DNA from 2 places in the Ruminococcus sp. 5_1_39BFAA genome. Region 2 is predicted to be linked to the other one. Evidence: riboswitches for the same ligand, from Rfam matches in the RefSeq annotation. Region 2 holds a riboswitch; the other holds the start of a gene.
What was found. A riboswitch is a leader RNA that binds a small molecule or an ion and turns the genes downstream of it on or off. The one in region 2 is predicted to bind cobalamin.

Region 1: it holds a riboswitch for cobalamin, as region 2 does, so the genes downstream of both, ACESZH_RS06245 (LysR family transcriptional regulator) here and ACESZH_RS06765 (cysteine-rich small domain-containing protein) in region 2, are expected to answer to the same signal.

The regions. Positions count from the first base shown of each region.
Region 1 covers NZ_CAXSVO010000003.1:264,149-280,237, forward strand. The annotation lists gene clpB (ATP-dependent chaperone ClpB) at 1-2,149, opposite strand, end outside; gene ACESZH_RS06205 (PH domain-containing protein) at 2,309-2,707, opposite strand; gene ACESZH_RS06210 (ABC transporter ATP-binding protein) at 2,847-3,626, opposite strand; gene ACESZH_RS06215 (FecCD family ABC transporter permease) at 3,623-4,354, opposite strand; gene ACESZH_RS06220 (hypothetical protein) at 4,240-4,479, opposite strand; gene ACESZH_RS06225 (ABC transporter substrate-binding protein) at 4,493-5,635, opposite strand; gene ACESZH_RS06230 (nitrogenase component 1) at 5,638-6,804, opposite strand; gene ACESZH_RS06235 (hypothetical protein) at 6,801-7,283, opposite strand; gene ACESZH_RS06240 (nitrogenase iron protein NifH) at 7,294-8,109, opposite strand; gene ACESZH_RS06245 (LysR family transcriptional regulator) at 8,268-9,203, opposite strand; cobalamin riboswitch at 9,339-9,523, opposite strand; gene ACESZH_RS06250 (bacteriohemerythrin) at 9,555-9,959, opposite strand; gene ACESZH_RS06255 (MBL fold metallo-hydrolase) at 10,107-10,931, opposite strand; gene ACESZH_RS06260 (GTP pyrophosphokinase family protein) at 11,101-11,778, shown strand; gene ACESZH_RS06265 (ABC transporter permease) at 11,859-12,851, opposite strand; gene ACESZH_RS06270 (ABC transporter permease) at 12,852-13,958, opposite strand; gene ACESZH_RS06275 (ABC transporter ATP-binding protein) at 13,948-15,492, opposite strand; gene ACESZH_RS06280 (BMP family ABC transporter substrate-binding protein) at 15,628-16,089, opposite strand, start outside.
Region 2 covers NZ_CAXSVO010000003.1:377,571-393,659, reverse strand. The annotation lists gene ACESZH_RS06795 (hypothetical protein) at 1-190, shown strand, start outside; gene ACESZH_RS06790 (DUF5685 family protein) at 192-1,046, shown strand; gene ACESZH_RS06785 (DnaJ domain-containing protein) at 1,030-1,671, shown strand; gene ACESZH_RS06780 (diaminopimelate dehydrogenase) at 1,771-2,757, shown strand; gene ACESZH_RS06775 (N-acetylmuramoyl-L-alanine amidase family protein) at 2,998-4,527, shown strand; gene ACESZH_RS06770 (NlpC/P60 family protein) at 4,732-6,042, shown strand; cobalamin riboswitch at 6,188-6,382, shown strand; gene ACESZH_RS06765 (cysteine-rich small domain-containing protein) at 6,644-6,967, shown strand; gene ACESZH_RS06760 (hypothetical protein) at 7,325-8,230, shown strand; gene ACESZH_RS06755 (phosphatase) at 8,325-9,038, opposite strand; gene ACESZH_RS06750 (BMC domain-containing protein) at 9,336-9,713, shown strand; gene ACESZH_RS06745 (EutP/PduV family microcompartment system protein) at 9,769-10,239, shown strand; gene ACESZH_RS06740 (class II aldolase/adducin family protein) at 10,436-11,293, shown strand; gene ACESZH_RS06735 (aldehyde dehydrogenase family protein) at 11,325-12,713, shown strand; gene ACESZH_RS06730 (zinc-binding dehydrogenase) at 12,731-13,960, shown strand; gene ACESZH_RS06725 (BMC domain-containing protein) at 13,984-14,298, shown strand; gene ACESZH_RS06720 (BMC domain-containing protein) at 14,362-14,637, shown strand; gene ACESZH_RS06715 (BMC domain-containing protein) at 14,666-14,962, shown strand; gene ACESZH_RS06710 (BMC domain-containing protein) at 15,163-15,441, shown strand; gene pduL (phosphate propanoyltransferase) at 15,586-16,089, shown strand, end outside.

The sequences.
Region 1 (16,089 bases), 110 kb from region 2:
TCATAATGAGAATCGTATTTTTAAAGTCCACGGTACGTCCCTGGGAATCCGTGATCCGTCCGTCGTCCAGCACCTGCAGCAATACATTAAACACATCCGGATGGGCTTTTTCAATCTCATCGAAAAGCACAACACTGTACGGTTTTCTCCGCACTGCCTCCGTAAGCTGTCCACCCTCCTCATATCCCACATATCCCGGAGGCGCTCCGATCAGTCTTGATACGGAGTATTTCTCCATGTACTCACTCATATCAATACGGACCATATTCTGCTCATCGTCAAACAGTGTTTCCGCAAGGGTTTTCGCCAGCTCTGTCTTGCCGACACCGGTTGGTCCAAGGAACAGGAATGAACCGATGGGCTTTGTGGGGTCCTTGATTCCGGCTTTTGAACGGAGAATGGCGTCTGTCACACGGCGCACGCCCTCGTCCTGCCCGACCACGCGTTTATGAAGCTGATCCTCCAGACCAAGAAGCTTCGCTCTCTCGCCTTCCGTCAGCTTTGTTACCGGGATTCCGGTCCAGCGGGAAATGATCCTGGCAATCTCCTCGTCCGTCACTGCCTCATGTACAAGGCGGCGGTCATTTTCCTTTGCATTCCGCTCCTCGATCTCCAGAGTCTGCATCAGCTTCGGAAGCTCTCCGTACTGAAGCTCTGCCGCCTTTTCCAGATCATAGTTCTGCTGGGCTTTCTGTATCTGCTTATTTACATCCTCGATCTGCTCACGCAGCTTCTGAAGCTTTTCCACAGAATGCTTTTCGTTATCCCACTGTGCTTTGCTGGTGTTAAATTCATCCCGAAGATCCGCAAGCTCTTTTTGGATGTCTGCCAGACGCTCCCGGCTTAAATTATCCGTTTCTTTCTTCAGCGCGGATTCCTCAATTTCCAACTGCATGATCTTTCGCCGCTGCTCATCAAGCTCTGTAGGCATGGAATCCAGCTCTGTCTTGATCAGTGCACAGGCTTCATCCACCAGGTCAATGGCTTTGTCCGGCAGGAAACGGTCTGTGATATAGCGATGGGAAAGCGTTGCCGCTGCCACAAGTGCGCTGTCTGTGATCTTTACGCCATGGAAAACCTCGTATCTCTCCTTCAGTCCTCTGAGGATGGAAATGGTGTCCTCCACAGTCGGCTCATCTACCATAACGGGCTGGAAACGCCGCTCCAGTGCAGCATCCTTTTCGATATACTGGCGGTATTCGTCCAGGGTAGTGGCACCGATACAGTGCAGCTCTCCTCTGGCAAGCATTGGTTTTAGCATATTTCCCGCATCCATAGCGCCGTCTGTCTTTCCGGCCCCCACGATCAGGTGCAGCTCATCGATAAAGAGAATGATCTTTCCTTCACTCTTTTTTACCTCTTCCAGAACTGCTTTCAAACGTTCCTCAAACTCGCCTCTGTACTTGGCGCCAGCCACAAGCGCGCCCATGTCCAGGGCAAAAATCTTCTTTTCCTTCAGTGCCTCCGGCACATCTCCTGCCACGATCCGCTGTGCAAGCCCTTCCACCACTGCGGTTTTTCCTACGCCTGGCTCACCGATCAGGACGGGATTATTCTTTGTCTTTCGGGAAAGGATGCGTACCACATTTCGGATCTCGCTGTCACGTCCAATAACCGGGTCAAGCTTCTGGTTACGGGCTTTTTCCACCAGATCCTCTCCATATTTATTCAGGGTATCGTAGGTCGCCTCGGGATTATCGCTCACCACCCGCTGGTTGCCTCTCACTGTAGAAAGCGCCTGCAGGAAGCGTTCACGGGTAATACCGAATTCCTTCCAGATTTTATCCATACTGGGGCTTGCGTATTTCAGCAGGGCAAGAAACAGATGCTCCACGGATACGTATTCGTCTCCCATGGCTTTTGCCTCATCCTCTGCATTTACCAGGGCTTTATTTAAATACTGCCCGAAACGCAGCTCCCCTCCGGATACCTTTACTTTGGCATCCAGTGCCTTTTTTACTGTGTCAATAAAATATTCTTTATTAATCTCCATCTTCTCAATAAGCTTGAGGATCAGGCTGTCCTCCTGTGTCAGAAGGGAATAAAGCAGATGCTCCTGCTCGATCTCCTGGTTGCCGTATTCATATGCAACCTTTTCCAGATTTTGGACCGCCTGAATTGATTTCTGCGTAAATTTGCTGATATTCATAGGCTTTCCTCCTTTATAAAAAGCATTCCACATAACTGCTGCGGGAATACCAAAGCTTTGTTATCTTGTTCATTCTGAATGATAATACTTTTTGTTAGCACTGTCAAGAGTCGAGTGCTAATTTTCTGAAATTTTTCTTCTCAGCATTCTTATTCACAGTCACCGAAAAAGAATTTCCGCATTTCTCTTTTTTAATTCCTCAAACAATTTTTCCTTCTCCCTGACAGAACACATCAGCTCATTTCTTCTGCCTTTTATCACGATCCGGTCAAGGGAAGCCGCACTTGAGGCTATGGGGTTATGTGTGGCATAGACCTCCACAATGTCCCTGATCTGTACAGAATCCTTCAAAATGCCAAAATATACTTTGACAACATCTTCACTCACAAAGACATAGTTTCTTATCACCATAGGCAGGAAAACAACGTTGAATATGACGCCACCCACCAGCCCTGCTGCCAGATTGTCACCTGAAAAAATGATATCATATATCAGCATGCCATTCGCCACAATGATGATCGCCCAAAACCAAACTGCTATTTTCCCCTGGAACTTCATATGCTTCTCCTCATGCAATATCGCCGTTTTTCCATTCTATTATACTTCAAAAAGCGGAATAAAGAAAGCACCGCTGCTTCCAGACATTGACATACTGTCAACTCCCTGTTTTGCAGCGATGCTGTACTTCTTTATACCGTCAGTTTTCCGGGCAGCCTGTAATCACAAATGCCTTGCTGCGGCAAGGGCCGTCCTCCAGATCAATAATCCTGGAGTCAATTCCGAAAAACTCTCGCATATGTTCCTGTGTGATAATTTCCTCTGTGTTTCCAAATAGATATTTCTGCGTTCCCATCAGCAGCGTCTTGTCTGAAATGCGCAGGGCATGTTCCGGGTAATGGGTATTTAAGATGCAGGAAATCCCTTTCTCCTTTACAAGTTTTTCGATCAAATTTAAGATCAAAAACTGATTCTTAAAATCAAGATGGGACTCCGGTTCATCCATGATCAGAACCTCCGGCTCTGCCGCAAGCGCCCTGGCAATAAAAGCAAGCTGCAGTTGTCCACCGCTTAACTGGTTGCAGGATTTTAGCGCAATATCCGCAATTCCCACCTCTTTCATGGCGATCATTGCCTGATTTTTATCTTCCCTGGATGGCACACCAAACATCCGTACATACTTTGCCCTTCCCATGGTCACCAGCTCCTGTACGGAGTAAGAAAAGGCGACAGGATGTGCCTGGGGAACATAGCCGATCTTTTTGCTGTCCAGCGTGGAATTCAGCACTTTTCCATCCAGAATTGTCCTTCCTGAATCCCATTTAAAAATTCCCATCAGACATTTTAACAACGTAGTTTTTCCGATTCCGTTAGGCCCCAGAATGGACATCACCCTTCCTGATTCCAGAGAAAAAGTAATATCCTGTAAAATCGGCTCATTTTTCTTATATCCAAAGCATCCCTTCTCTACTGTGATCATCGGGTGTTTCCTCCTATTCTCCGAAACAGTACGGCAAAGAACGGCGCTCCGATTAATGCTGTCAAAATTCCAATGGGGATTTCCGCTGCCATTACGGACCTGGCTATTATATCCACTGCTACCATGAATACTCCGCCTATGATCGCCGAAGCAGGAATCAGGTTTTTGTGATCAGCACCCATAAGAATCCTGCTGATATGAGGAATTACCAGACCTACCCAGCCGATGATTCCGGTAGCCATTACACTGCAGGCTGTCAAAACGGTACATGCCATGATAATGATCAGGCGTACCCGTACCGGATTCACGCCCATAGTCATTGCCTCCTCATCTCCCATGGAAAGGATATTCAATTTCCACCGGAGAAGCATGATCACGATGATCGACACGATCATTGGCAACGCTACAAGACGCAGAGTTCCGTAGGTGGAATTGGCAAAACTCCCCAGCAGCCAATACGTGATGGCAGGAAGCTTTGAGTAGGGATCTGCCGTATATTTTGCCAGAGAGATCAGGGCATTCATCATGGATGACATGATCATTCCTGCCAGGATCAGCGAAATGGTAGTGCTCTGACCGCTGATCTTTGCCAGCATATATGTGAGAAATACAGTCAAAAGGCCTCCCGCCATAGACAGCGCCATAGCTTTAAGACTCTGGGCAAACGGATTTCCAACACCACGGAGACTTCGATCCCCTCCTGTGCCACACCGCGCAGCCCATTCCATAAAATGTGCAGCACTTCCTTCGGGCTGACCATATATCGCCCGAAGAAAAGCGCTCCCCACACCACAGCAAGCAGCAGAAAACAAAGAATCCACCATTTCAGGCCGGCCTTGATCCGCTTTTGCATAACGCACTCCTTCCTAGCAGTTCAGGCCCACATTGGACTTGGAATACAAAATCTGATCCATCTCTTCTTCTGTCAGGTCGTGGTCAAAATAGGTTTTATAGAAGTCTTTCAGATCACCACGGATATCAAATTCACTGAAAATCTCCGGATTGCAAAGCTGTGCCATCCACTCAAGCATGATATGGGACTCTGCACACGGCGGATCCCAGCGGTAAATCCCCATGGGAACCTTATAAACCCTGCCATTCTTGATCGCCTCAATGCTGCTCCAGTCATTGCCGCCAAAATTGCCTTCCGCAAAATCCTCAGGCATAAAATCATCAAAATTGCTTAACAGGATCACATCCGGATTCCATTCCAGTATCTGCTCCATATTGACAGTTGTCTGTGTTATTTCCAGTTCTTCCGCAACGTTCACGCCGCCTACCATATTCAGATAATCCTGTCCCAGAGATGTTCCTGCGTAAATCCGGTATGTTCCGTCGCCTTCTACTCCATACAGATAGAGAACTCTTGTCTGGTCCTCCTTTGCCGGAAACTCCTCCTGCTTGCTTTCTACAGCAGCGATGGCATCCTTATGGAGTTTGATCATGGATTCTGCGCGCTCCTCTGTGTGGTAAATCTCACCAAGCACGCGCATACTGTCCTGTACATCCTGTAATTTCCCGTAATTTACAAGTACCGGGGTTACCCCAACCTTTTCGAGCTGCTCACCCATCTTCTCAATCTCAGATTCATACATCAGCATGATATCCGGCTGTATTTTTGCCAACTCTTCGTAATTGAGCGTCTTATCGCTGCCAAGATAATCGGTATTTACATTCTCAAGACCAGGTGCCAGTGTTTTAAAAATACAGTTGTTGTAGGATTCCAGCGCACCGGCAGGCATACTCTTAATAGAGCTTGCATCACCGGATACGGCAAAGACCATAGCAGGCCACGGCCAGGAGATCGCTGCTACGGAATTAATGGTTTCCGGAATCTCCACCGGATTTCCATTGGCATCGGTAATGGTATGTGTACCACTGCCGGATTCCTCTCCTGCAGTCTCCGCGCTGCTGTCCCCGGCCCACACGAAGGTACTTCCGCCTGTCACCAGCATAGCAGAAGCCATAAGCATTGCCATACATTTTTTCCACTGATTCATCTTTCTCATGTTTACTTCTCCTTTAGTTGTTTTTTTATATTCAAAATACCAAATTCCCCTACCCAGGGAAGAGAAGCAAACAGGTTTCCGCTTAAGCCGTGGTTCGGTATCTCCACAAACTTTACCTGTTCACTGGCAAAACGTCTGAAAAACACATCCCCCGCAACAACGCTTTGCTCTGGTAAATGGAATAACATTTTTTTCAGTTCCTCAAAATCCGCAAACCGCACTTGCGGAAATCGCTCCCGCAGTTTTCCTGCTGAAAAGAACGTTTCACAGCACACTGCCGCAGCGCGCTCATAGCCCAGATCATTTCGAAACATCCTGCTCACCGCCTGTGCAAACAATGCCTCTCCGATCACGATCACATCCGTATGCTCATCCTTTTTCCCTGTAAGGACAGTCTCAGGACAGGGCACAGATACCTGGAACCTTTTCTGTAATATATTTTCAAGCTGATGCAGACCGTAATTTCCTGCAGGGCAGATCATTTCGTAAGGAATTCCGTACTCTGCTTTCATATACTCCGCAAGGGCAGTCCCGCTCTCAGACAGTACCAGATTAAGGGCTGCCCTGGTGCTGTCTGCCAATCTATATGCATCTTCCTCCTTTGACCAGTCACACATGATCCTGACACTGCTGTCCGCGATCAGCTTTCTCACAGGCTCCAGCTCTTTTTGAGATCCATGGCAAAAGGGACTGTAGCCGATCAGATTTACGGATTTTTGAACGGATTCCTGCTTTTTCAGAAATTTCCTTCCAAGTGCATCCAATGCGGAAGCTACTCCTTCCGTATAGCAGTGAAATCCGTCACAGTTTATCCATAAAGTAGGAATCTTTAATTTTTCTTCAATTCTTTTTGCCTCTCTTCCAAGGTCCATCCCGATCATGGAAGGGACCGGACTTCCAAGCAATGCTACAAAGGACGGCGTTTCCGGAAATGATGCACGGATGACAGTTTCGCAAACATCGTTGTCCCCCATGATCACATGAAGCATTTTCATTTTTGTGGTATATAATTTATCGCCCGGCAGCCTGCGGAATTCATCCACACAGGCATAGCTTCTGCCGCAGCTTCCTGCGGAGCATATCACACTTACTCCCCCAAGAGAGTATAAAACCGATAATGCTCCTGAATAATCCACCGCAGGAACCGGTATTCCATGAAGCAATGTCATAGATCCTCCTCACCGGATGTCCCGGCAGCCGAAAGCTTTTCCAGCCATTTCTTCCGGATTTCCAGAAATCGCTCTTTTTGTGTTATCTTACCCACGGACAAAGGACCGCGGTCCAATATATCTATGAAAACTCCTGTCTCTTTTTCCAGCCTTCTGCCCATGGCTCTGTAGCCTGTGGACGCCAAAACATCCACACAGGAGGTACAAACAAGCACAGCCCGCACGGAATACTCACGGATGATCTCCCTGATGCTTTCTTCCGCCAGTGAAACCTGTAAGCCTGCTGCAAATTCCTCTGTTTTTAAGGGAAGCAGAAACAGATATTCTTCTGCCTTCTGCTGATAAAAGGAAAAATACAGGCACCTCATACAGGAGGGAGGCCCCACTGCCAGAACGACCGCCCCGGGAATCTCTGCAACTGCCGCCAAAAAGCTGTTTCCAACCGCATCCTGAGAAACAGCCGCCAAATCCTTTTCCATTTTCTCTCCTTTATCCCATGAAGCTTTTGCAGAATTGATCCATTTGGCTATCTGACATTGCTCTGGGGATGCCGGCTGTCTCTTTTCTCAATATTTTTTCTGCCAAATGGGCAAACTGCCCTGCAGCCAGACTGTCAGGAGCATACTCCACAACCGTTTTTCCCTGATATTCTGCAATTTCTATCTCTTTGCTGTAAGAAACAGAGGACGTAAGTATGGAATTGGTCACTGCTGCCAGCTCCTCCACACGTTCTTTTCCTGTTCCGGCATTTCTCTGATTATAAATGATTCCTCCAAACCGGATATCTGATTCCTGTTGGATTTCTGCAATACTGCGGATAATATTATTTGCGGCATATAAGGACATAAATTCTGCGGATGTTATGATATATACAAGATCCGCCAGACGCTCCCGCATGGGTACGGCAAATCCGCCGCAGACAACATCTCCCAGTACATCATAGACGATCACATCCCAGTTTTCTTCAAACACATGAAGTGATTCCAGTTGTTCCGCCATAACCGTAATAGCTCTTCCGGCACAGCCCTTTCCTGCCCGGGGACCGCCTGTTTCCCCGCAGGTTACGCCTGCATAGCCTTGAAAGAGGATATCTTCCGCACAAATCTGCCCTTTTTCACAAAGCATATCCAGCACAGTAGGTATCCGCCTTCCCATCAGAGTCCTGGTTGAATCTGATTTTGGGTCACAGCCGATATGAAGAACCTTTTTCCCCATATTTGCCAGGGATGCGGAAACATTTGCCGCTACCGTTGATTTTCCGATTCCGCCTTTTCCGTAAAATGCAATTCTTATACAGTTCTTCACGCCGCAATCCCTCTTTTTCTATGTATACAAAAAACACCGTCAATAGCGGTGTTTTTTAACAGGTGAAACCAGATATTGTACATCACTACTCTTCATTCACCTTTATTATATGCAATTCGCCAAAATAAGTAAAATTATAAATTGGAATACTAAAATTCCTAAATTTCCCGCAGCAGCGTATTGCATATTAAATCCTTAATATCTTCTTTTGCGTCCCTGTTCCACATTGCCACGATTCCGACTGCTGCATCCCCGATTTCAATCAGCCTTACCCGCTCGTTTTCTTCATTGAATACGCCGCGTATTCCCAGGCCGATTCCACGGTTGTATTCTGCATTGACAAAGACGGTAAGGTCATTGTTCATAAACTCCATATCACGGATGTCCAAAGGACCTTCTCTGCAGATTTTCTGTATTTTTTCCATTCTGGAAAGGCTTCCGGGCGGATTGCTGATCAGAAGCCTCTGCCCTGCCAGATCCTCTATTTTCAACATCCGTTTTTCCGATAAGGGATTCATCCTGTTGACCACCGCAACTGAAGGCACCCTGGCCACTTCCTGCCACTCATAATACCCCGCATTGTCTGGGATGTCCGTTTCCAGCGTAAACACGATATCCATCTGCCCTGAATTCAAATGCTCCAGCAGACGGTTATAATTCATCCTGAAAATTTCCACAAAAGTCTCCGGGTAGTTTACGTAGATATGCTTTAAATACGGCTCCATAAATCCTACGGAATCTTTCAGAGGAAAACACCCGACTCTTAGCCGCTCCACCTTTATAGATGATATAAGCTTTGCATGCTCTATATCCCTTTGATATAAAATAATAATATCCTTCCATTTCTGATACAGATATCTGCCGCTTCTTGTCAGCTTCAGATTTCTGCTGTCCCGGTCAAACAACGGTATTCCAACCCTCTCTTCCAGTGCCATGATGTTCTTGCTGAGCATAGACTGGGTAACATAGAGTCTTTTCGCCGCTTTGGTGATATTTTCAGTCTCAGCAACTATGATAAAATAATAAAGGGTTTTCAGGTTCATATCAATCAGACTGATATCAAGGCCGTTAAAATCAAGATCAATTTCCTTCATGCTGTCTCCATTCCCATTTGTTCGGGCAGACTTGAAAAAAAGCCTGCTGACCGCAGGCTTTAAAAGCATATCTGTTTGACAGGAAAATCCTTTTACAAATATCTCCACGGAGGCGCGCTTTACTCGGAAGCCTGCTTTCCAACATTACTATCAAGCAGGTTTCCTGACTTACAGATCGCTGAGTCATTTTGCCTTCTCACACGCTTCATGCAATGGCTTTCCAAAATGACACTCCCTGCTTACAGTGGCCGGACCGCTCAGGATTTACACCTGATTCCCTCTCATTCTTTATAGAATTCACTTGATATTTTATTTCAGGGCGCCGCAGACGCAGCGCCCTTACATTCAAAATTATTTACCGGTTACATACTGTGCAACCTGTTTGTCCCAAACCATAATGTGGTTTAAGAGCCACTCTACCACGTTTTTCTTAACGGCTGCAACGAAAGCCTCGCTTGGGCCTTCCTCCTCAACCAGCATGTCCTCAAGCTCCTCTACTGCTTTTACGAAGGAAGCGTGCTGCTCCTTGTGTGCGTCAAGAAGAGGATAGCCATGCTCTGCCTGAAGCTTCTCCTCGTCTGCAAAATGCTCGTTGGTATAGTCCATCAGGAAGCCCAGTGTATGAGCAGCAACTGTCTTCTCTGTGCCAGGCTTACATTCCTCTGTCAGCTTGTTCACTCTGGCGATCAGCTCCTGGTGCTGAGAGTCGATCAGTTCGTTACCTGTTTTTAAAGAATCATCAAATTGAATTGCCATAATTTTACCTCCCGTTATTTCCGGAAAATACAATGCTGCTTTCCGGCTTTCTCCGCTATTTTTCTATATGAACTTTCTTTCCGCGGTTTTTCTCTGCTTATTATATCAAAAGAAAGATTATAATTCAATCTGCAATACAGATTTTTCCTATATCTCCAGCACGCTTCCCGCTGAAAGATACTGTATCTGTTTTCCAAGCTCCTGGTGAAGCATTTCATACCCTTCCACGCTGGTACAGTGGCAGGTGTAATACTGGGTTGTCTGCTTTTTCAGGCGTTCTGCCAGATCTTTACAGAATATGCGCTGCCTCTGCTCCTCCGGGTAGGCATGTTTCAGGTGCATCCCTCCGATCACAAAGTCGATCCCGCCTGGTGCGTACTCTTTTGATTTCCTCATAATATTCAGGATTCCGTTGTGGGCACACCCGGCAATCAGAACCATCTTGTTACCCTCACGAATGAGAAGATTCTGCTCGTGCATGAACAGATCCTGGATATCTCTGCCGTTAATGGACATATAGAGACGGTCGTTGGCCGGAGAATGGCATTCCCGTCCTGTCACTCCTGCCAAAACCTGAAGTCCGGCATCCAGCCTGTAATCTCCTGTATGGTATACGATCCGCGGATCATCCTTCATCTCCTGCGGTAAACCAATATATCGTCTCGTCCCATCCGGGTCATGAGCATAATATTCCCCAAACGCCTTCCGCTGTATATGTACCGGTGCGGTGGAATTGGCTTCCAGGAAGGCTTTCAGTCCACCGCCGTGGTCGTAATGTCCATGGGAAAGAATCGCAATGTCTACCCTGGCGATATCCACGCCCAGTTTTTCCGCATTTTCCAGAAACGCCCCGTCCGGTCCCATATCGAACAGTATTCTGTGACTTTTTGTCTCAATGTAAAAGCTGAGTCCATGACTGCTTTTCATCTCAGGTGAAACAGCAGTATTTTCCATTAAGGTAACAATCCTCATTTGGCTTTCTCCCCTTTCACAACAGCGCCAGTGTACCCTGGCACAGATCCCCTTTCTTTGTATCTTAAACCCTTGTGAATTTTTTTACAATAGAAATTTGCTAATTTTAATTACTTGGATTATAATGAAGCAAAGAATCACAAATCCTGTATACAGAAAGGGTATCAATATGAGTGAAACGAAAGGGCCTTCATGGCTGGAGACTTCAGATCCTCAACATTTCATAAATAATGCGGCGAAATTCGGCGACTTAATGATGATGTACCGATGTGCCATACGGGAAATTCGGACAAAGCTTGAGGTACTGGATGATGAATTTTCCGTGGAATATAAAAGAAATCCCATCTCCTTTATCAAGACCAGAATCAAAAAACCGGAAAGTATCTACCGGAAGCTGCAAAAGCTTGGCTGCGAATTCACGGCTGAAAACATCCGGACAAAGCTGAATGATGTGGCCGGGATCCGGGTTGTATGCGCTTTTATCGATGATATCTATACCGTTGCCGACCTTTTGGCAAACCAGGATGATATCAAGGTCATTAAGGTAAAGGATTATATTAAAAATCCCAAGCCTAATGGTTACCGGAGCTATCACATGATCGTAGAGATTCCCGTGTTTTTCTCCAAGGGAAAAACTCCTGTGCGGGCAGAGATCCAGATCCGCACAAACGGAATGGATTTCTGGGCCACTTTAGAGCATCAGCTTCGGTACAAACAGGGTATTGAGGAGATGGAGGGCTATGACAGTATCAGCAAGGAGCTGCTAAAGTCCGCCCAGGCTGTCATTGAAATGGACAACGAAATGCAGAGTATCAAAAATATGATTGGAAAATTTCATGATATCTGATCTTAAAAAGGGCGGCTCAACTGAAAGAGCCGCCCTTTTTGATCGCCGTTATATTTTATTTCCGGCATTCGCCGAAACCACTATCTCTCCTCGCGGAAGTAAGACAGTCCCAGACTTTCCGGAGGCTGGTTCTCCTTTTTCTTTCGGAAGCTTACCACCACCAGTACCACAATGGTAACCACATAAGGCACCATCTGTACCAGGTCGGTCACGTAGCTTGCCACCTTGATGCCCAGGATGCTTGGAAGGAACTGGTACAGCCAGTAAAGCATTCCGAAAAGATAAGCTCCCCAGATTGCATTTAACGGCTTCCAGGTGGTAAAGATAACAAGTGCCACAGCAAGCCAGCCAAGCGCCTCGATCTGCCCTGTAGTCGCCCAGATGCCCTGGTTGTAATCCAGTACATAGTACAGGCCGCCGATTCCGGAAAGACCTGCTCCGATACAGGTTGCAAGGTATTTATATTTTGTAACATTGATTCCCGCTGCATCTGCAGTACCGGGATTTTCCCCGACAGCTCGGAGATTCAATCCCACCTTTGTCTTATTCAGCACATAATGCAGAACAATGGCAATGATGATCGCTCCGTATGCAAGGAAACCGTAGGAGAATACAGTTTTGCTTATCACCCCAAACTTTGAAGAAAGGAAAGGGATTTTTTTTGAAAAGGAGGCATATGCCAGAGGCGCAGCCGTGTAGCTGGCCCCGTTCAGGATAAATACGCCGAAAAAGTTTGCCACACCCATGCCAAAGGTAGTCAGCGCCAGACCGGTTACGTTCTGGTTTGCACGCAGGGTAATAGTCAAAAAGCTGTAGATCAGACCTCCCAGCATGGATGCCACGATTGCGGCAAACAGTGCGATCAGAATACAGACCCATCCTTTTGGATCTTCTGACATTTTTTCATAATAGTAGGAGCTTGCGAATCCTGCAAAGCCGCCCAGATACATAATTCCCGGAACACCAAGGTTTAAGTTTCCCGATTTCTCCGTGATGATCTCACCCATGGAACCAAACATAATGATCGTTCCGAAAGGAATTGCCCGGATGATCCATGCAATCAAATTACTCATTTAGCGTACCTCCTTATGCTTTGAACCACGGAATATCATCCTGTAGTTGATGAAAAACTCGCTGCCCAGAATAAAGAACAGGATGATGCCTTCAATAATACTTGCCGCAAAATCATTCAGGCTGTATGCAGATGCGATCTCTGCCGCACCTCTTGACAGGAAGATCAAAAGGAAGGAGATCAGAGCCATATAGAAGGTATTAAATTTCGCCAGCCACGCCACAATAATTGCCGTAAAGCCCTGGCCTCCTGCGGAGGCTGTGGAGATAGTCTGGTCCTTTCCTGCAACGATCAGAAAGCCTGCAAGTCCGCAGATCGCACCGGAAATGATCATGGTACGGATAGTTACACGTTTTACATTGATACCTGCGTAACGCGCAGTATTCTCTGATTCACCTACTACGGAAATCTCGTAGCCCTGCTTGGAGTATTTCAGGTAAAAATACATCACAAACATCAGGATCAGCACGATCAGAATGTTGATATTATATCTCTGTCCCAGAAACTGCGGAAACCAGCCTGCCTGGGTGGACATATTCAGCTTGCCAAGGCTTGATGCCTTACCGCGCATAATGTTTGTCATACATGCCACGATGCTGGTAGCCACATAATTCATCATTAGGGTGAACAGTGTCTCATTTGTATTCCAGTATGCCTTGAAAACAGCTGGAATAAGGCCCCACACACCTCCAGCGATGATGCTGGTCAGAAACATCACCAGGAAAAGAACCGGGGTGGGAAGGCTCTGTCCGCATTTGACCATCACAAGCGCCGTAGCAAGGCCGCCCATCAAAACCTGTCCCTCTGCTCCTATGTTCCAGAAACGCATTTTAAAAGCAGGCGCAAGAGCGATACCGATACACAGAAGCGTTACCAGGTCACGCATTGCCCAGGAAAAACGGATCGAGGTCATAAAGGTTCCGTTAAACATAACGCCATATACGGCCAGCGGATTCAACCCTGTTACAGAAAAGATAAACACCGCATCCACCACCAGTGCCAGAAGAATGGCAACCGCGCGGATCACGATCTTATTTCCAATAGTGGCGCCGTCACGCTTTATGATACGCACAAACGGCTCCTTTAATTTTCTATTCTCACTGCTCATCTGCGGCACCGCCCTTCCTTAGATTTGTCATAAGAAGTCCCACTTCTTCCTTGGTAGTCGTCCGGGCATCCACGATGCCGTTTGCCTTTCCATCGCAAAGTACCAGGATCCGGTCGCACAGATCAATCAGCACATCCAGATCCTCTCCTACATAAACGACCGCAACACCGCTGCCTTTTTCTTCGTTCAGAAGGTTGTAGATCGTATAGGAGGTATTGATATCCAGACCTCTTACCGCATAAGCAGTCATCAGAACAGTCGGCTCCTCCGCAATCTCACGGCCTACCAGGACCTTCTGCACATTTCCGCCGGAAAGACGGGATACCGGCGTATTGATGCTCGGGGTAACAACCTCCAGCTCATCCTTTACCTTCTCCGCCATTTTCTTCGGAGCCTTCATATCTGTCAGGAAGGAACGTCCGCTGCCATAACTTTTCAGAAGCATGTTTCCGGTCATGCCCATGGAGCCTACCAGTCCCATACCGAGACGGTCCTCCGGAACAAAGGCAAGATGAACCCCTGCGTCCCTGATCTTTTTCGGTGTTTTTCCAACAAGCTGGAGCGGTTCGTTTTCCTTTCCTTTTTCAAAGAATTCAATACTGCTGCCCTGCGCCGTGATCTGAAGCCCTGCAATGGCTTCCAGAAGCTCCTTCTGTCCGTTTCCGGAAATACCTGCAATGCCCAGGATTTCTCCGCCGTAAGCATCAAAGCTTACATCGTCCAGCACCTTTACATTCTCCCGGTTGTACACCGTAAGATGGGAAACAGAAAGCCGTTTTACCGGGTTTACTGGCTGGGAACGCTGGATATTCAGCGCTACCTTTTTGCCCACCATCATTTCTGTCAGAGAACCTTCTGTAGCTTCTTTTGTTTCCACAGTTCCTATGTACTCTCCCTTGCGCAAAATGGCTACACGGTCAGAAATCTCCAAAACCTCGTGAAGCTTGTGGGTGATGATAATAACAGATTTATTATCTGCCTTCATATTGCGGATCACCTCGAAAAGGCGCTCTGTCTCCTGCGGTGTCAGTACAGCCGTAGGCTCATCCAGAATCAGGATGTCAGCGCCTCTGTACAGCACCTTGACAATTTCCAGAGTCTGTTTTTGGGAAACGCTCATCTCGTAAACCTTCTGATCCAGATTCAGTTCAAAATGATATTTGTCACAGATTCCCCGTGCTTTTTCCTTAACTGCCTTTAAGTCGAATTTTTCTTTTTTATCAAGACCCAACGCAATGTTTTCCGCAGCGGTGAACACATCGATCAGCTTAAAATGCTGATGGATCATACCGATTCCCAAGTCATAGGCATCCTTTGGGGAACGGATCTCAACCTGCCGCCCGTTTATCAGGATCTCTCCCTCGTCAGGAAAATAAATGCCGGAGATCATGTTCATAAGAGTCGTCTTGCCGCTTCCGTTTTCTCCCAGAAGTGCTAGGATTTCTCCCTTTCTTACATCTAAATTAACATTTTTGTTGGCAACAACTTTTCCGAATGTTTTCGTTACGCTTTTTAACTGAATCGCATACTCCAAATCGTTGTGCCTCCCTTCCCAGTATTAGTCGCTTTCATTATATATTTTTTTGCAAAAAAAGGGAAGCCTTTTTTAAGCTTCCCCTTTGAAAATCCGTTGACCAATAGTTACTGTTCTCAGTAACGATCAATACTATTATTCAACAGCCTCTGCATCCTCTGTGATGCCGTCGATACGCAGTGAGAAGTATGGAGCGCTTCTGTATACGGACTCTGCAAAATGTCCATCCTCAATAGCCTCAACTGTTTCTCCCTCATATACAACAGTTGCAGGATCTGTAGTGAAATCCAGGAAGGAAAGGTCGCATTCTGCTGTGGTAACTTCCTCGCCGCCAACTGTAAAGGTAGAGGTATCAAATACCTGCTGGGAACCATCCTGCAATTTAGCTTCCACATCTGCCACATAATCAGCAGTGCCTTCTGCGCAGGATTCGCCGAGCGCGGTGATACCAACAGCACCATCGCTGTAACCCTTGGACCAGTCTGCCTCAAGCTCTCCGCCGCCCATAACGGTTTCGATCGCATGCTTATAATATACAGCCCAGTTATTTGTGGCAGATGTAAGTGCTGCAGTCGGAGCTGTCTCCAACATGTCGAT
Region 2 (16,089 bases):
AAAATATCTTTCCATGACCAGCAAACTGCGCCTGCGCTTTAACAAAGAAAAAAATTTGATGAAACAGCGCAAGACCCATCATATCTATTCCTGTCCAAGCTGCGGACAGAAGATCCGCATTCCAAAAGGGAAGGGAAAGATTGAGATAGAATGTCCGAAATGTCATACAAAGTTTATAAAGAGGAGCTGAAATGTTCGGTTACATTATATTAAACAAGCCGGAGATTAAATTCAAGGATTTTGACCTGTATAAATCCTTTTACTGCGGCTTATGCAGGGAACTGCGGGAAAAATACGGTATTATGGGTCAGATTTCCCTGACCTACGATATGACCTTTGTGATCCTTCTGTTAAGCGGTCTTTACGAGCCCGGAACGAAAAAGGGGACAAGCCGCTGCGCCCTTCATCCTGTCAGGAAGCAGACGGTACGGAAGAACGAGATTACAGAATATGCAGCGGATATGAATGTGATCCTTACCTATTATAAATGCAGGGATGACTGGCAGGATGAGCACAGTCTGTTGGGGCTGGGCTTTGCGAAGCTGCTGGAAGGGGATAACAAAAGGCTTCTGGTCCGGTATCCGGATAAGATAAACAGAATTGTTTCTCTTCTCGATGAGCTTTCGGCTTTGGAAAAATCCAGGGAGAAGGATATTGATAAAATGTCCGGCGTTTTCGGCAGAATCATGGCAGAGATTCTGGCGTATAAGCAGGATAACTGGGAAGCAGGCCTGCGCCGTATGGGCTTTTTCCTGGGAAAGTTTATTTATCTGCTGGATGCCTATGACGATGTGGAAAAGGATGCGAAAAGTGGCAGTTACAATCCTTTTGCCGAAAGATATACAATGGAAGGGTTCGAAGAAGAAATACGTCAGATCCTGATCATGATGCTGGCGGAAACATGCAGAGAGTTTGAGAAACTTCCTATTATAAAGTATGAAGATATTCTGCGGAATATTTTATACTCCGGTGTTTGGTGCCGCTTTGAGACCGTAAGCAAACAACGGAGGGAAGAACGGGAGAAAGAACATGTTAGATCCATATAGTGTGCTGGGAGTATCCAGAGACGCATCAGATGATGAAATTAAAAAGGCGTACAGACGTTTAAGCAGGAAATACCATCCGGATGCAAATATCAACAACCCCAACAAGGACCAGGCGGAAGAAAAATTTAAGGAAGTGCAGCAGGCGTATGAGCAGATCATGAAGGAACGGGAATACGGTTCTGATGCCGGCGGATATGGAAGCTATGGTGGGTTCGGAGGATTCGGAGGACAGCAAAGCTCCGGTTATCAGGATGAGGAGAGTATCCGCAGAAGAGCTGCAGCCAATTATGTCCAGAGTGGACATTATCAGGAAGCCATGAACGTGCTGAGTTCTCTTTCCATGAGAAACGGGGAGTGGTATTATTTGTCAGCCATGGCTAATATGGGGCTGGGAAATAATGTGAATGCCTTGAATGATATACGGGAGGCAGTCCGGCTGGAGCCTGATAACTCTCAGTACAGAATGCTTCTGAACCGTATGGAGGGAGGCGGAACCTGGTACCGGGAACAGCAGAATCCCTTCGGCGGGATGCCTGTGGCAGGAGGCGATATGTGCATGAATCTGTGTCTGGCAAACTGCGCCATCAGTCTGTGCTGCCCGGGAAGCCATATTTTATGCTGTTGACATTAGAAACAAACTTTTGGGAAAATATTGACATTGATGCCAGGAAATATTAATATATTAAAGTGCTAAAATGCAAAAGATTTGAGGAGGAAACAGACAATGAGTATTCGTATTGGAATCCTGGGTTACGGAAATCTTGGACGCGGAGTAGAATGCGCCATTAAACATAACCCGGACATGGAGCTGGTGGGAGTCTTTACACGCCGCGATCCGGCCACAGTAAAAATTCTGACAGAGACAGCTAAGGTTTATTCTGTAGATGATGCAGAAAAACTGAAAAATAAAATTGATGTTATGATCCTTTGCGGCGGAAGTGCTACGGACCTGCCGCAGCAGACACCGAAATTTGCTCAGTGGTTTAACGTGGTGGACAGCTTTGACACTCACAAAAAGATTCCGGAGCATTTTGCGGCTGTGGATCAGGCGGCAGCAGAGAACGGACATGTGGGAATCATTTCCGTTGGCTGGGATCCGGGCATGTTTTCACTGAACCGTATGTATGCAAATGCGATTTTGACAAACGGTAAGGACTATACCTTCTGGGGTAAGGGTGTAAGCCAGGGGCATTCTGATGCGATTCGCCGTATCAAAGGTGTAAAGGATGGAAAGCAGTATACCATTCCTGTGGAGGCTGCACTGGAGGCTGTGAGAAAGGGTGAAAATCCGGAGCTTACCACAAGGGAAAAGCATACGAGAGAATGCTTTGTGGTTGCAGAGGAGGGCGCTGATCTTGCTGCTATTGAGCAGGAAATCAAGACCATGCCGAATTACTTTGATGAGTATGACACTACTGTACACTTCATCTCCGAGGAGGAGCTGAAACGCGACCACAGCGGTATCCCTCACGGCGGCTTTGTGATCCGCAGCGGAAAGACCGGATGGAACGATGAGAACAGCCATGTGATTGAATACAGCCTGAAGCTGGACTCCAACCCGGAGTTTACTTCCTCTGTTATCATTGCCTATGCCAGAGCAGCATACCGCATGAATCAGGAGGGACAGAAGGGCTGCAAGACAGTATTTGATGTAGCTCCGGCATATCTGAGCGCTATGAGCGGCGAGGAACTGAGAAAGCATCTGCTGTAATTTTTAGAAAATATTTAATAAATATTACAGATGTCAAAAAAAGGACGACTTCCATATGGGAAGATAGTCCTTTTTTTATGAAGATTTTACGAGGATTATTGTGGGATGTTTACAGTTTTATACTTTTTTATTGACGAAGAGCTTATGATGATATATAATTAACTACATAAAGTTGTAATAAGATTGTAAAATCTTAATGCCAATGGAAATAAAGTGTTAATAGCAAAAAGGAAGGTAATCATGCGGAACAGATGTAAAAAGGTTAAGTTTTGGGGAGTTCTTCTATTTCTTCTGTTAGTGATGGCGGGGCTGACCAGCACTGCTACAACGAAGGAAGTACAGGCTGCGACAAAGACGGGATTTCGGACAAGCAAGGGTAAAACATATTACATAGATTCCAATGGCACAAAGCACAAAGGCTGGCTCACTTTAAACGGAAAGAAATATTACTTTAAAAAGAAAAATGGCGTCCAGGTAAAAGGCTGGCTGACAATAGGCAAAAAGAAATATTATTTTACCAGCAAAGCAGGCGTTATGGTGACAGGGTGGCTTAAGAACTCTAAAGGCCAGAAGCGTTACTTTAACAAAAAGACAGGGGTTATGACCACTGGGTGGCTGAAAATGAGTAAGACGAAAACCTTCTATTTCTATTCAAAGTCGGGTATAGCGGCGGCTAATTGCTGGTTGAAGGACAGCAAAGGAAATACAAGATATTTTCGTGCCAGCGGCGTGATGGCAAAGGGTTGGCTTACCAGTTCAAATGGTGAAAAACGGTATTTTAAGACAACATCCAAGACATCTACAGATGGAGCAATGGCGACCGGATTTAATACGATTGACGGTGTTACTTACTACTTCTACAGCGGAAGCGGTATTATGGCAACCGGCTGGGTGGAAAATACAGCAAACGGTACCAAGTATTATTTCGATCCCAGCACTGGCGAGATGGCTACCGGAGTAATAACGATAGACGGAGTGAAACAGGAGTTTTCAGATAAGGGCGTTTATGTTGGCACAGTAGCTGATGACCCGGGTATTTCTGCGGGCACAGGAACGAGAACCATTAAGAATTATCTGGCAGGAGCGCTGCAGCCGGTAGGACAGGCTCTCTACATTTGGGGCGGCGGCTGGAACGATTCCACCAGAAAGGGCGTAAGTCCTACCTGGACAAAGTGGTATAACAAATGGTCATCTAATCCAAGCGGCTATGATTATAACAATTACCGTGATCTGAGCACTACCAACAGAGCGAAGGGTCTTGACTGTTCCGGCTTTGTGGGATGGGCGGCATATCAGGTAATGCAGACAGCATCGAATGTAGGATCCGGTTATACTGTGGTTTCCGGAGATATCGGCTCCTATTATAAGAGCACATTGAAATGGGGCAGCATTGTAAACCAGTCTTATCTGTCAAAACATGATTGGACACTGAAGCCTGGGGATATCGGCTACAACAGCGGACATACATGGATTGTACTGGGGCAGTGCAGTGACAAGAGCGTGGTGATCGTTCATTCCACTCCGCAGGCTGGCTGCCAGATTTCCGGAACAACTACTCCAAGCGGCGATTACGACAGCGAGGCAGTAGCACTGGCGAAAAAATACATGTCCATGTATTCCGGTTACACGAAATTTGAGTATCATCCGTCCTGCGGAAACTATATCCGTAACGGTAACTATCTGAGATGGAACAGCAGTACCCTTTCAGATCCGGAGGGATACGCAAATATGACAGCTGATCAGATTCTTTACGATCTGTTCGGAAAGTAAGAAGAGTTGAAAGAGAAGAAATCAATCTTGGTGATCGGTTTCTTCTCTTTTTTTAAGAAATAATATGTAAATGTTACAAAAGTTTAAAATTTATTTCGATTCAGGGTTGCATTTCTTGTAACGATGTGTTAATATGTAAAAGAATTAAGAAGACTATTGCAGAAATGTTACAAATAAGTTTAAAAGTTACGAGGGTGAATAATCATGAAAAAAAGAATTGTATGTCTGACACTTGCACTTATGATGTTTGGTACTCAGGTGGTGAGCGTTAGCGCTTCAAGAGAAGATGATTTAAGAGAAGAACAGGCATGGACCAGCCAACAGTTGGATGCTACATATGCCCGCATCGATCAGCTCTGGTATCAGAAACAGCAGCTTGAAAGTGAAATTGCCACTCTCGATGCAAACCTTGTGAATGTAATGGTTTCTATCCAGACACTTGAGGGCGACATCACAAACAAAGAGGCTGACATCGTAAAGACACAGGGTGATCTTGAAAAAGCGCAGAAAGCAAAAGACAAGCAGTACGAGGCTATGAAAAAGCGTATCCAGTACCTTTATGAAAAAGGAGGAAGCGATGCATGGTTCCAGATGATGATGAATGCTGACAACCTGGCAGACCTTCTTACCAGAGCGGAATATACCCAGAAAATGTATGAACAGGACAGAAAGAGCCTGGAGGTATACGCAAACACTATCACAGAGGTACAGAAGCTGGAAGACCAGTATACACAGGAAAAAGCAGAACTTGAAAGCATGAAGCAGGAATATGAAGCAGAATCTGCTAACCTGCAGTACCAGCTTGATGTAAAACGTGCAAACTCCGCTGACTGTGAGAATGAGATCGCTTATGCACAGCAGCAGGCTACCGAATATGCAAATCTTCTTGCAGAGCAGCAGGCTGAAATCGAGAGATTAGAGGCTGAGAGAATCGCTGCGGAGGAAGAAGCAAGGCGTCAGGCTGAAGCAGCAGCCGCTGCAGCCGCAGCCGAGGCTGCAAGCTATGAAGAAACCGGATATGATGAGAGCGGAAGTGAGGAATACGATTCCGGGTCCGGTGAAACAGAATATGAGTATGATGAGTACGGAAATGTGATCGACACAGCAAATACTGTGGACGCCAGCGAGTACAGCAGCAGTTCTTCATCCAGCAGCTCCAGCAGTTATTCCGGTTCCGGCTCTTCTGTAGTTGATTATGCTACACAGTTTGTTGGAAATCCGTATGTATGGGGCGGTACAAGCCTTACAAACGGTGCTGACTGTTCCGGTTTCGTACAGAGTGTATATTCAAACTTCGGCGTAAGTCTTCCGAGAACCTCTTACGAGCAGCAGAATGCAGGAACTGAGGTATCCTATGCTGATGCACAGCCGGGTGACCTGATCTGCTACGGCGGTCATGTAGCTATCTACATGGGCGATGGAAAAATCGTTCATGCTTCCAACTCTGTAGACGGTATCAAGATCAGCGATAACGCTGCTTACAGAACCATTACCTCTGTAAGACGTCTTGTATAGTTAAAAACATATGGCTGTATGAAAGGTGTGAAAACTTTTCATACAGCTTTTTTGCTGTTAAAACTTCGCTGGGATTTTTTGCCGGAATCTATCATTATGGGGTTGACATCCGGGCGATGGGGTGGTACTATAATGTCAGTATAATTCCATATTGAACATATTAAGTGCTGACGGCCTGAGAAGAAGGCTGGCAGAAAGAGGGAATCAGGTGCGAAACCTGAGCGATCCGGTCACTGTAACAGAGGAGTGAGTCTCGTAGTCCATTGTGCGCAAGCATGAGAAGGGGAGATGATACGATGATTCTGGAGCCAGGAAACCTGCTTAGTATGGCGAGGTTAAACTTCCGTGTAAAGTGTAACAACCAATTTTGGGGAATCCGCAGCCCCGGAACGTTGTCTGCTCTACAGAAGCAGGCATTTTTTATGGAATGCGCCTGTTCATATGAATTATACAAGATTAAATGGCAGGCGATACTACTTCGGATGTATCCGTTCCCTCCGCGTATATATGAACGGTTCATATTCTACCCCGAAGTAGCATCGCTCCCTCTTTATAATAAGAAAGAAAAATTGGCCGCATCAGCGGCTTTTGTTTTTGGCGAATGTACAGGAAAGGGGAGCAACGAATGGAAAAGCAATACTGGGAAGATAAGGAATATTCTTTTTTCAGCCATAAAAAATGCGAATATTTTCCATGCCATAAGGGAGCGAATCCGGATGATTTTAACTGTCTTTTTTGCTATTGCCCACTGTATGCGCTGGGCGACAAATGCGGGGGCAATTTCCGGTACACAGATTCGGGGATCAAAGACTGCACCAATTGCCAGCTTCCTCATAAGAGAAAGAATTACGGCTATGTGACCGGGAAATACCGGGAGCTTGCCGATATGATGAAAAAAATAAAAGAAGATGAAAACAAATTTTGATTTCCGTTGCTTTTTACGGATCAAACAGCACAATAAAAGAGTATAATAGGAAAGTCTTTGGAGAGGATAGCAGCTTCAAAGGCTTCCTTTGGTTTTGAGGTGCGTCTGTATGCATTTATGCTTGACATCATGCCAAAGATATACTAAGATTTTTCTACAGATGATGCGTGCTATAGAGAGATCATCCGGCAATTCAATTCTAAAACATCTTAAATGAAATTCATATCCTGTATTCCAGGAAAATTCCAACCTGTTGTTTTATAATAATTTAGTGGAAAGCCATTGTCTGTCCATATTGTTTTTGCTATAGTTAAATCGGAGGATTTCTCTTTATAGCTTCCACGGAAAGGATGCTATATGGAAGAAATGCAAACGACAAAAGAGAAAAAATCAGAAGCCATGTCTCATGCTGCCCAGCACGAGGATGCCGCCATGAAGGTGATGATGCAGTTTTTTGCGGATGAGCTGCTGGAGCAGTTTGGAATTGAAGGTAAGGTAAAAGCCTTCGGTCCCACAGAGAATGTCTATCTGGAGCTGAAAAAACTGTATGAGGATTTCAATCTCGTCATGGAGGACGGGACATGGAAGCATTTTGAATTCCAGAGTACGAATGAGGGAAAAGAAGGATTAAGGCGTTTCCGTTCCTATGAGGCAGTTGCAAGCTATCAGCACGGTGTGGAAATCACCACATATGTTTTGTATTCCGGAACGATCAAGTCTCCTGTGACAGAGCTGCGGGAGGGCGTAAATACATATCGGATAGTGCCGATCATCATGCAGGACAGAAATGCAGATCTTCTGATAGGAAAACTGAAAGAAAAAGCAGCCAGAGGGGAAGAGATTACGAAATCGGATCTGGTCCAGCTAACCCTGTGCCCACTAATGGCAGGAGAAACATGCCAGAAGGATCGCATCAAGGCTGCATACGAAATCACAAAAGAAGCAACGGAGATTTCTCCGGAGGAAAAGCGAAAGATAGAGGCGGTGATATATACAATGGCAGACAAATTTCTGGACAATGTTAGTATGGAAGAGATTAAGGAGGCGGTCAGTGTGACAAAGCTGGGACAGATGCTGGTGAATGATGGGATCGAAAAGGGAATCGAGAAGGGGATCGAGAAGGGAATCGAAAAGGGAACTGAAAAGACTAAACTGGAAAGTGCCAGAAACCTTCTGGACTTACTGGATGAAGCGACCATTGCCGAACGGATCGGCTTATCCCTGGAAACGGTAAAAAGACTAAAAGAAGAGAACGAAAAGTAACAACAGAAGGGCTATTGTGAAATAGATAGTTCTAAGTGGGGTCAGGTGTGACTTGCATAAGCCACACCTGACCCTGAGATTTTTTTTAAACAAGTCAGCGCGTCTGTAAAAATACCTTCAGTCTGGGAAGCTGATTATTGAGGATCAGACTTTCCGGGAACATGGCCTGATGGACAAATTCTGCCGCATGAGTAAAGTCGCCCACATGTGCGGTGCCGTGACTGTCACTGGAAAGAAGTATAGGTACCTGATATTTTACACAGCAGCGGAGGATCTCCAGTACATTTGCCCTGGTGTCTCCGCGGTAGCCATAAGGGGCGAGGGAAGCCTCGTTGATCTCCGGGACAGCGCCGTATTCCCCGGCGGCTTTTATCAGGGTATCATAGTCTAACGGATAATGGGTATCATCACAGTGACCCAGAATTTTTACAGAAGGATTCTTAATGGCGTTTATAAAAGCTATAGTGTTCGCCTCGCGGGTCAGCGGGCGAAAATTCTGAGTGTGCATACTGGCAATAGCATAATCCAGTCTGTCCAGCAGCTCCTTTTCCAGATCGATCCTTCCGTCTGTATCTAAAATGTTCAATTCCACACCGAATAATAAATCTACGCCGAACCGCCTCTTGGGAGAGAAGGTGAGGCTGCGGAAATAAGATGGCGTTCCGGCAGCGAGAGTAGCGGGCCCATGATCTGTGATGCCCAAAAGCTTAAGGCCTCTCTCGGCAGCTTTTTTTGCCATATGGCTGATGGTGCACGAGGTTCCATGACCGCTGGCAATGGAATGCGTATGCATATCGGAAAGGTACATAAAACCGTCTCCTTTCGCTTTGAAATTTCTATTTAAATCAAGTATGACAGAGTAAAATAAGGTTGTCAACATAAAAATTAAGAAGTTTGAAAAAAACAAACAAAAACCACAATAAAAAACAAACAAAAACCACATTTTTATGGCAAAAACATGTTGTTTTTTGTTGACATTAATATGTACAAAGAGTATAATAAAATACATGAAACACATTCGCCGTTTCGCTGCCGCGCCTGCTGGCGGGGGAGCGGACTAAGACAGGAGAATCTTAGATTTTTCTGTCAGATTGGAGGTTAAAAGATGGGATACACGGACAATATGTCTCCAGAGATGAAGCAGCGTATTGTACAGGAACTGGTTCCGGGCAAACAGGTCTCGCTGGCCCATATCATCGCAAATCCTGACAAGATTCTTTACACAAAGTTGGGACTTGATCCGACGATTGATTATTCCAGGGCTGCTATCGGCATTATGACAGTCAGTCCGGCGGAAACAGCCATTATCATGGCAGACATCGCCCTCAAGTCATCCGGTGTGGAACTGGGATTTGTGGACCGGTTCAGCGGAAGCCTGATTATCACGGGCACAGTTTCGGAGGTTGAATCGTCTACTAATTCGATTTTGGAGTATGTTGGCGAAAAACTGGGATTCGTCGTATGTCCGATCACCAGAACGTGATACTTTATCAGAATAGATACCCCGTTATACGATTGGAAAGGATTGGCTTGGAATTATGAAAAAAATGGTTCTTATTGGCCGCAGTGAAGCGGGTAAGACGACCCTGACCCAGGCATTGCGGGGAGAAAAGATACATTATCACAAGACCCAGTATGTGAATCATTTTGATGTAATTGTGGATACGCCGGGAGAATATGCCCAGACGAAAGGGCTTGGACATGCCCTTGCGCTGTATACATATGAGTCTGATATTGTGGGACTCCTTGTTTCGGCAACAGAACCCTACTGTCTGTTCCCGCCCTGCATTACCTGTATGGCTAACCGCGAGGTGATCGGGATCGTGACGAAGATCCACGAACCGGATGCGCGCAGAGATATGGCAACCTCATGGCTGAGACTTGCCGGCTGCAAAAAGATTTTTTATGTGGATTCCAAAACCCATGAAGGTGTTCCGGAAATACTGGAATACCTGAGAGAAGAAGGCGATGTGATGCCCTGGGAACAAGAAAATGAGAAATCACAATAAAAACAACACTAAAATTCCACAGAAAACAACACAAAACAACGGAATATACTTGACTTATCTTGTGGGATGCGGTAAAATTGCATCAGAAACAAAAGTAACAAGGCTGCCAGTGCGCGGCCATAAAAAAAGTTACCTGATACGGCTGTAAAAAAATGAGGGCAGCCGTATCCAAATGCGCTTAAGGAGGAAGAAAAGCATGGTAAACGAATTTGAAATCAAAAAACAGATTTGCGACATTGGAAGAAGAATCTACAATCGCAACATGGTTGCAGCAAATGACGGAAACATTTCCGTAAAGCTCAACGACAATGAATTCCTTTGCACACCTACAGGTGTATCCAAAGGATTTATGACACCTGAGTTCATCTGTAAAGTAGATGCAAAGGGTAATGTGATTCAGGCTAACCCGGGCTTCAAACCATCCTCTGAGATCAAAATGCACATGAGAGTGTATGAGAAGAGACCGGATGTTGGTTCCGTTGTACATGCTCATCCTATCTACGCAACCTCTTTTGCAATTGCAGGCATCCCGCTGACACAGCCGATCATGCCAGAGGCAGTTATCGCATTAGGATGCGTGCCGATCGCTGAGTACGGTACACCTTCCACTATGGAAATTCCGGACAATCTGGAAAAATACCTTCCATATTTCGACGCAGTTCTTCTTGAGAATCACGGAGCACTTACCTGGAGCACAGATCTGAACGCTGCATACATGAAGATGGAATCCGTTGAATTCTATGCACAGCTTCTGTATCAGTCCAAGCTTCTGGGCGGCCCGAAGGAATTCGATGAGAAGAATATCGAGAAACTGTATGCGATCCGTCGTAAATTTGGTATGCCAGGAAAACATCCGGCAAGCATCTGCCTGAACAAAGACGGAAAGAACTGCCACAACTGCGGCGGCGCATGCCACAGCGAAGAATACAAACAGTTCCCGGGATATCAGTATGATTTCGTGGGCAAGGACGCAAGCGATGCTCCGAAAGCTTCTGACGCAGAACTGGTAGCAAATATCACAAAACAGGTTATGGCACAGTTAGGACTGAAATAATTACCTGTGAATCGTAAGGAGGAACAATCTCATGCCAATTAGCGAAAGCATGGTACAGGATATTGTACAGGAAGTAATGGCAAAAATGCAGATTGCAGCAGCTCCGGCCGGTAAACATGGCATTTTCAAAGACATGAACGATGCGATCGAGGCAGCTAAGAAGGCTGAACTGATCGTAAAGAGAATGTCCATGGACCAGAGAGAAAAAATCATCACCTGCATCCGCAAAAAGACAAAAGAAAATGCGGAAGTTCTTGCCCGCATGGGTGTGGACGAAACCGGTATGGGAAATGTTGGCGACAAGATCCTGAAACATCATCTTGTAGCGGACAAGACCCCAGGTACTGAGGATATCACCACAACTGCATGGTCCGGCGACAGAGGACTTACCCTTATTGAAATGGGACCGTTCGGTGTGATCGGTGCAATTACTCCATGTACAAACCCAAGCGAAACGATCCTGTGCAACACGATCGGCATGCTGGCAGGAGGAAATACAGTTGTATTCAATCCTCATCCGGCTGCTATCAAAACATCTATCTACGCGATCAATCTTCTGAACGAGGCTTCCCTGGAAGCAGGCGGACCGGATAACATTGCGGTAACGGTAGAAAAACCAACCTTAGAGACAAGCAATATCATGATGAAACATAAAGATATCCCGCTCATCGCCGCAACAGGTGGCCCAGGCGTTGTAACCGCAGTCCTTTCCTCCGGAAAGCGCGGCATCGGCGCAGGTGCAGGCAACCCGCCGGCACTGGTGGATGAGACAGCAGACATCCGTAAGGCTGCTCAGGATATCGTAAACGGATGTACATTCGACAATAACCTTCCGTGTATCGCAGAAAAAGAGATCGTAGCAGTTTCACCGATCGTGGATGAACTGATGCACTATCTTATTACTGAGAACGACTGCTACCTGGCTTCTGAGGAAGAGCAGAAGAAGCTGACAGATGTTGTTCTGGCAGGCGGAAAGCTGAACCGTAAATGCGTAGGACGTGACGCAAGAACATTACTTTCCATGATCGGAGTCAATGTTCCGGCAAACATCCGCTGTATCGTGTTCGAGGGACCGAAGGAGCATCCGCTGATCACTACGGAGCTTATGATGCCGATCCTGGGCGTTGTAAGAGCAAAGGATTTTGATGATGCGGTAGAGCAGGCTGTATGGCTTGAGCATGGCAACCGCCATTCTGCACACATCCATTCCAAGAACATTGACAATATCACCAAATATGCGAAAGCAATCGACACCGCAATCCTTGTAAAGAATGCACCTTCCTATGCAGCACTTGGATTCGGAGGAGAAGGCTACTGCACCTTTACCATCGCAAGCCGTACAGGTGAGGGTCTGACAAGTGCAAGTACCTTTACTAAGAGAAGACGCTGCGTAATGTCAGACAGCCTTTGCATTCGTTGACAGGAGGATAAAGAATAATGGATATGAATAATGTAAATATTGAAGAAATTGTAAAACAGGTACTTGCTGGTATGACAGGAACCACTTCTGAGTCTACTGCACCGGCAAAAGCAGCACCGGCAGCAGGCGGAGCAATCCCGAAAACTGCAAGAGTTGCAGTCCTGACAGAGAAAGAGCACTTCGACTTAAAAGAATACCCGATCCCTCCTGTAGGCGATGACGATATTCTTGTTAAGGTAGAAGGCTGCGGCGTTTGCGGTACAGACGCTCATGAGTTTAAGAGAGACCCGTTTAACCTGATCCCGGTAGCGCTTGGACATGAGGGAACCGGTGAAATCGTGGCTATGGGTAAAAACGTAAAGACTGACACCGCAGGCAAACCGGTTAAGGTCGGTGATAAAGTTGTCACCTGTATGATCTTCAAGGATGATCCTGAGATCACAATGTTCGACCTGAATAAGAAAAACGTAGGCGGCGCTGATGTATACGGACTTCTTCCAGATGATGACGTTCATCTGAACGGATGGTTCTCCGATTACATCTTCATCCGCGGCGGAGATTTTGGTTCCACATTCTTTAATGTAAGCGACCTGGATCTTGATTCCCGTATCCTGATCGAGCCGTGTGCAGTTCTTGTACATGCAGTTGAGAGAGCTAAAACAACCGGTATCCTTCGTTTCAACAGCAGAGTTGTTGTACAGGGATGCGGACCGATCGGTCTGATCTGTATCGCAGTTCTCCGTACCATGGGTATCGAGAATATCTGTGCAGTAGACGGAAATCAGCAGCGTCTTGATTTCGCTAAGAGAATGGGCGCAGAGGTATCCGTAAACTTCCAGGACTTCAAGGGAATCGAAGCCCTTGCAGGCGGAGTGAAGGATGCATTCGGCGGACATCTGGCAGACTTTGCGTTCCAGTGTACAGGTTCTCCTGTTGCACACTCTAACATTTATAAATTCATCCGCAACGGCGGCGGACTTTGCGAGCTTGGTTTCTTCATCAACGGCGGAGATGCTACCATCAACCCGCACTTTGATATCTGCTCCAAAGAGATCACGACCGTAGGCTCCTGGGTATACACCCTGAGAGATTATGTTACAACCTTTGATTTCCTGAGAAGAGCAAAGGGTATCGGACTTCCGATGTCTGAGCTGATCACAGACAGATTCCCGTTAGAGGAGATCAACGAGGCTCTGAAGACCAATCTTGCTATGACAGGTCTGAAGATTGCAGTTATCAACAAATAGTTGCAGGATAAAGGAGAAGCAAGATGGCAGAAGCTGTAGGAATTTTAGAGGTATTCGGACTTACCACAGCTTTCGTAGCGGCCGATGCCGGCTGTAAGGCAGCAAATGTCCATCTGGAGGTTTTTGATAAAAATAAACCTGCAAATGCGGACAGCCTGCCGGTACCGCTTCTTGTCTGCATCAAATTCCGCGGAAGCGTGGCAGACGTGACAGCGGCTGTGGAAGCCGGAATAGAAACTGCAAACAGAATGACCGGAGTGGTTCAGCATTATGTGATCGCCAATCCGGAATCCGGTACGGAGAAAATGCTGAAGATCAGCGCTTTGGATAAAAACTAGCGCTGTATGGATGGTTTAAAAGATATTTTTATTAATTGAGGTTAAATTCAGGAGGAATTCATCATGGCACAGGAAGCTTTAGGAATGGTAGAAACCAGAGGACTTACCGCTGCAATCGAGGCAGCAGATGCAATGACAAAAGCAGCAGAGGTTAGCCTGGTTGGCACCGAAAAAATCGGTTCCGGTCTTGTAACTGTTATGGTTCGCGGAGATGTAGGAGCTGTTAAGGCAGCCGTTGAGAGCGGAAGCGCAGCAGCATCCAGACTTGGTGAGCTGGTAGCTACCCATGTAATCCCGAGACCGCATAACGACGTGGAAAAGATCCTGCCTACCATCTAATGGATGAAAGGTATTAAGGAGTTCGCTCATGAGTAAATCATATGGTTTTATAGAAATCACAGGTGTTGTGGCAGCTATGGATGCCCTGGACATCATGTGCAAAACGGCAGACGTTGAGCTGGCGTCATGGGAGCGTAAGCTGGGCGGACGACTGGTGACCATTATTGTAGAAGGCGATGTGGCTGCTGTCACGGAAGCTGTGGAAGCAGCGGCAGCAGGAGCCATTAAAAAACCGGCGAGCTACGCAGTAATTGCCCGTCCCCATGAGGAAATCGTCAAGATGGTGGAATTAAGCGCAAGTCGATGGAAAAACAAGAAAAAATAGGGGGATGAACGATGGCTGACGAAGAAAAGAAAGAAACAGCGAAAAAAGCAGCCCCTAAAAAGGCAGCCGCTCCCAGAAGAACGGCAAAAGCTACAAAAACCCAGGCCGCAGCAGCAGACGCAGCACCGGCTGAGGTAAAAAGTACAGAATCCCAAAAAGTAAACGCTGAAAGCTCAGCAAATCATAAGGAGGAAAGAATTATGACACAGGAAGCATTAGGAATGGTAGAAACCAGAGGACTTACAGCAGCTATCGAGGCAGCAGACCAGATGTGCAAAGCAGCTAACGTTGCATTAGTTGGCACAGAGAAGATCGGTTCCGGTCTTGTAACTGTTATGGTTCGCGGAGATGTAGGAGCTGTTAAATCTGCAGTTGAGAGCGGAAGCGCAGCAGCATCCAGACTTGGCGAGCTGGTAGCTACCCATGTAATCCCGAGACCACACACTGACGTTGAGAAAATCCTTCCGGTTCTTAAATAAGAATAACCGAACAAGGTGAGGTTATTCGCCCCAGATTGGCCGGGCCAATCTGTTTCCGCAAGTAATCTGGCCTGAATGCAGGAAAAAACTGGAAAGAAAGCGGGTGTACTCTTGGAAACGAATAATATCGAACTCATTACTAAAATGGTAATCGAGGCAATTAATAAGAATGAAACAAAAGGCGAAGGCTTTATGGTGCCGATTGGAGTTTCCGCAAGACATATCCACCTGACACAGGAGCATGTAGAAGCATTATTCGGACCCGGATATCAGCTCACCAAAAAGAAAGAGCTGATGGGCGGACAGTTTGCTTCTAACGAGACTGTTACGATTGTAGGGCTGAAGCTTCGTGCGATCGAAAACGTCAGAATCTTAGGACCGGTCCGCAAAGCATCCCAGGTTGAGGTATCTGCTACAGATGCCATCAAGCTTGGCATGAAGGTTCCGGTTCGTGAATCCGGCGATGTAAAGGGCAGTGCTCCGATCGCTATCGTAGGACCGAAAGGTGCGATCTATCTGAACGAGGGATGTATTGTGGCTATGCGTCATATACATATGTCTCCGAAGGATGCGCAGGCAGCAGGTGTCAAGGACGGCGATATCGTTTCCGTAAAAGCTGACAATGAGCGTGGAACGATTTTCAATCAG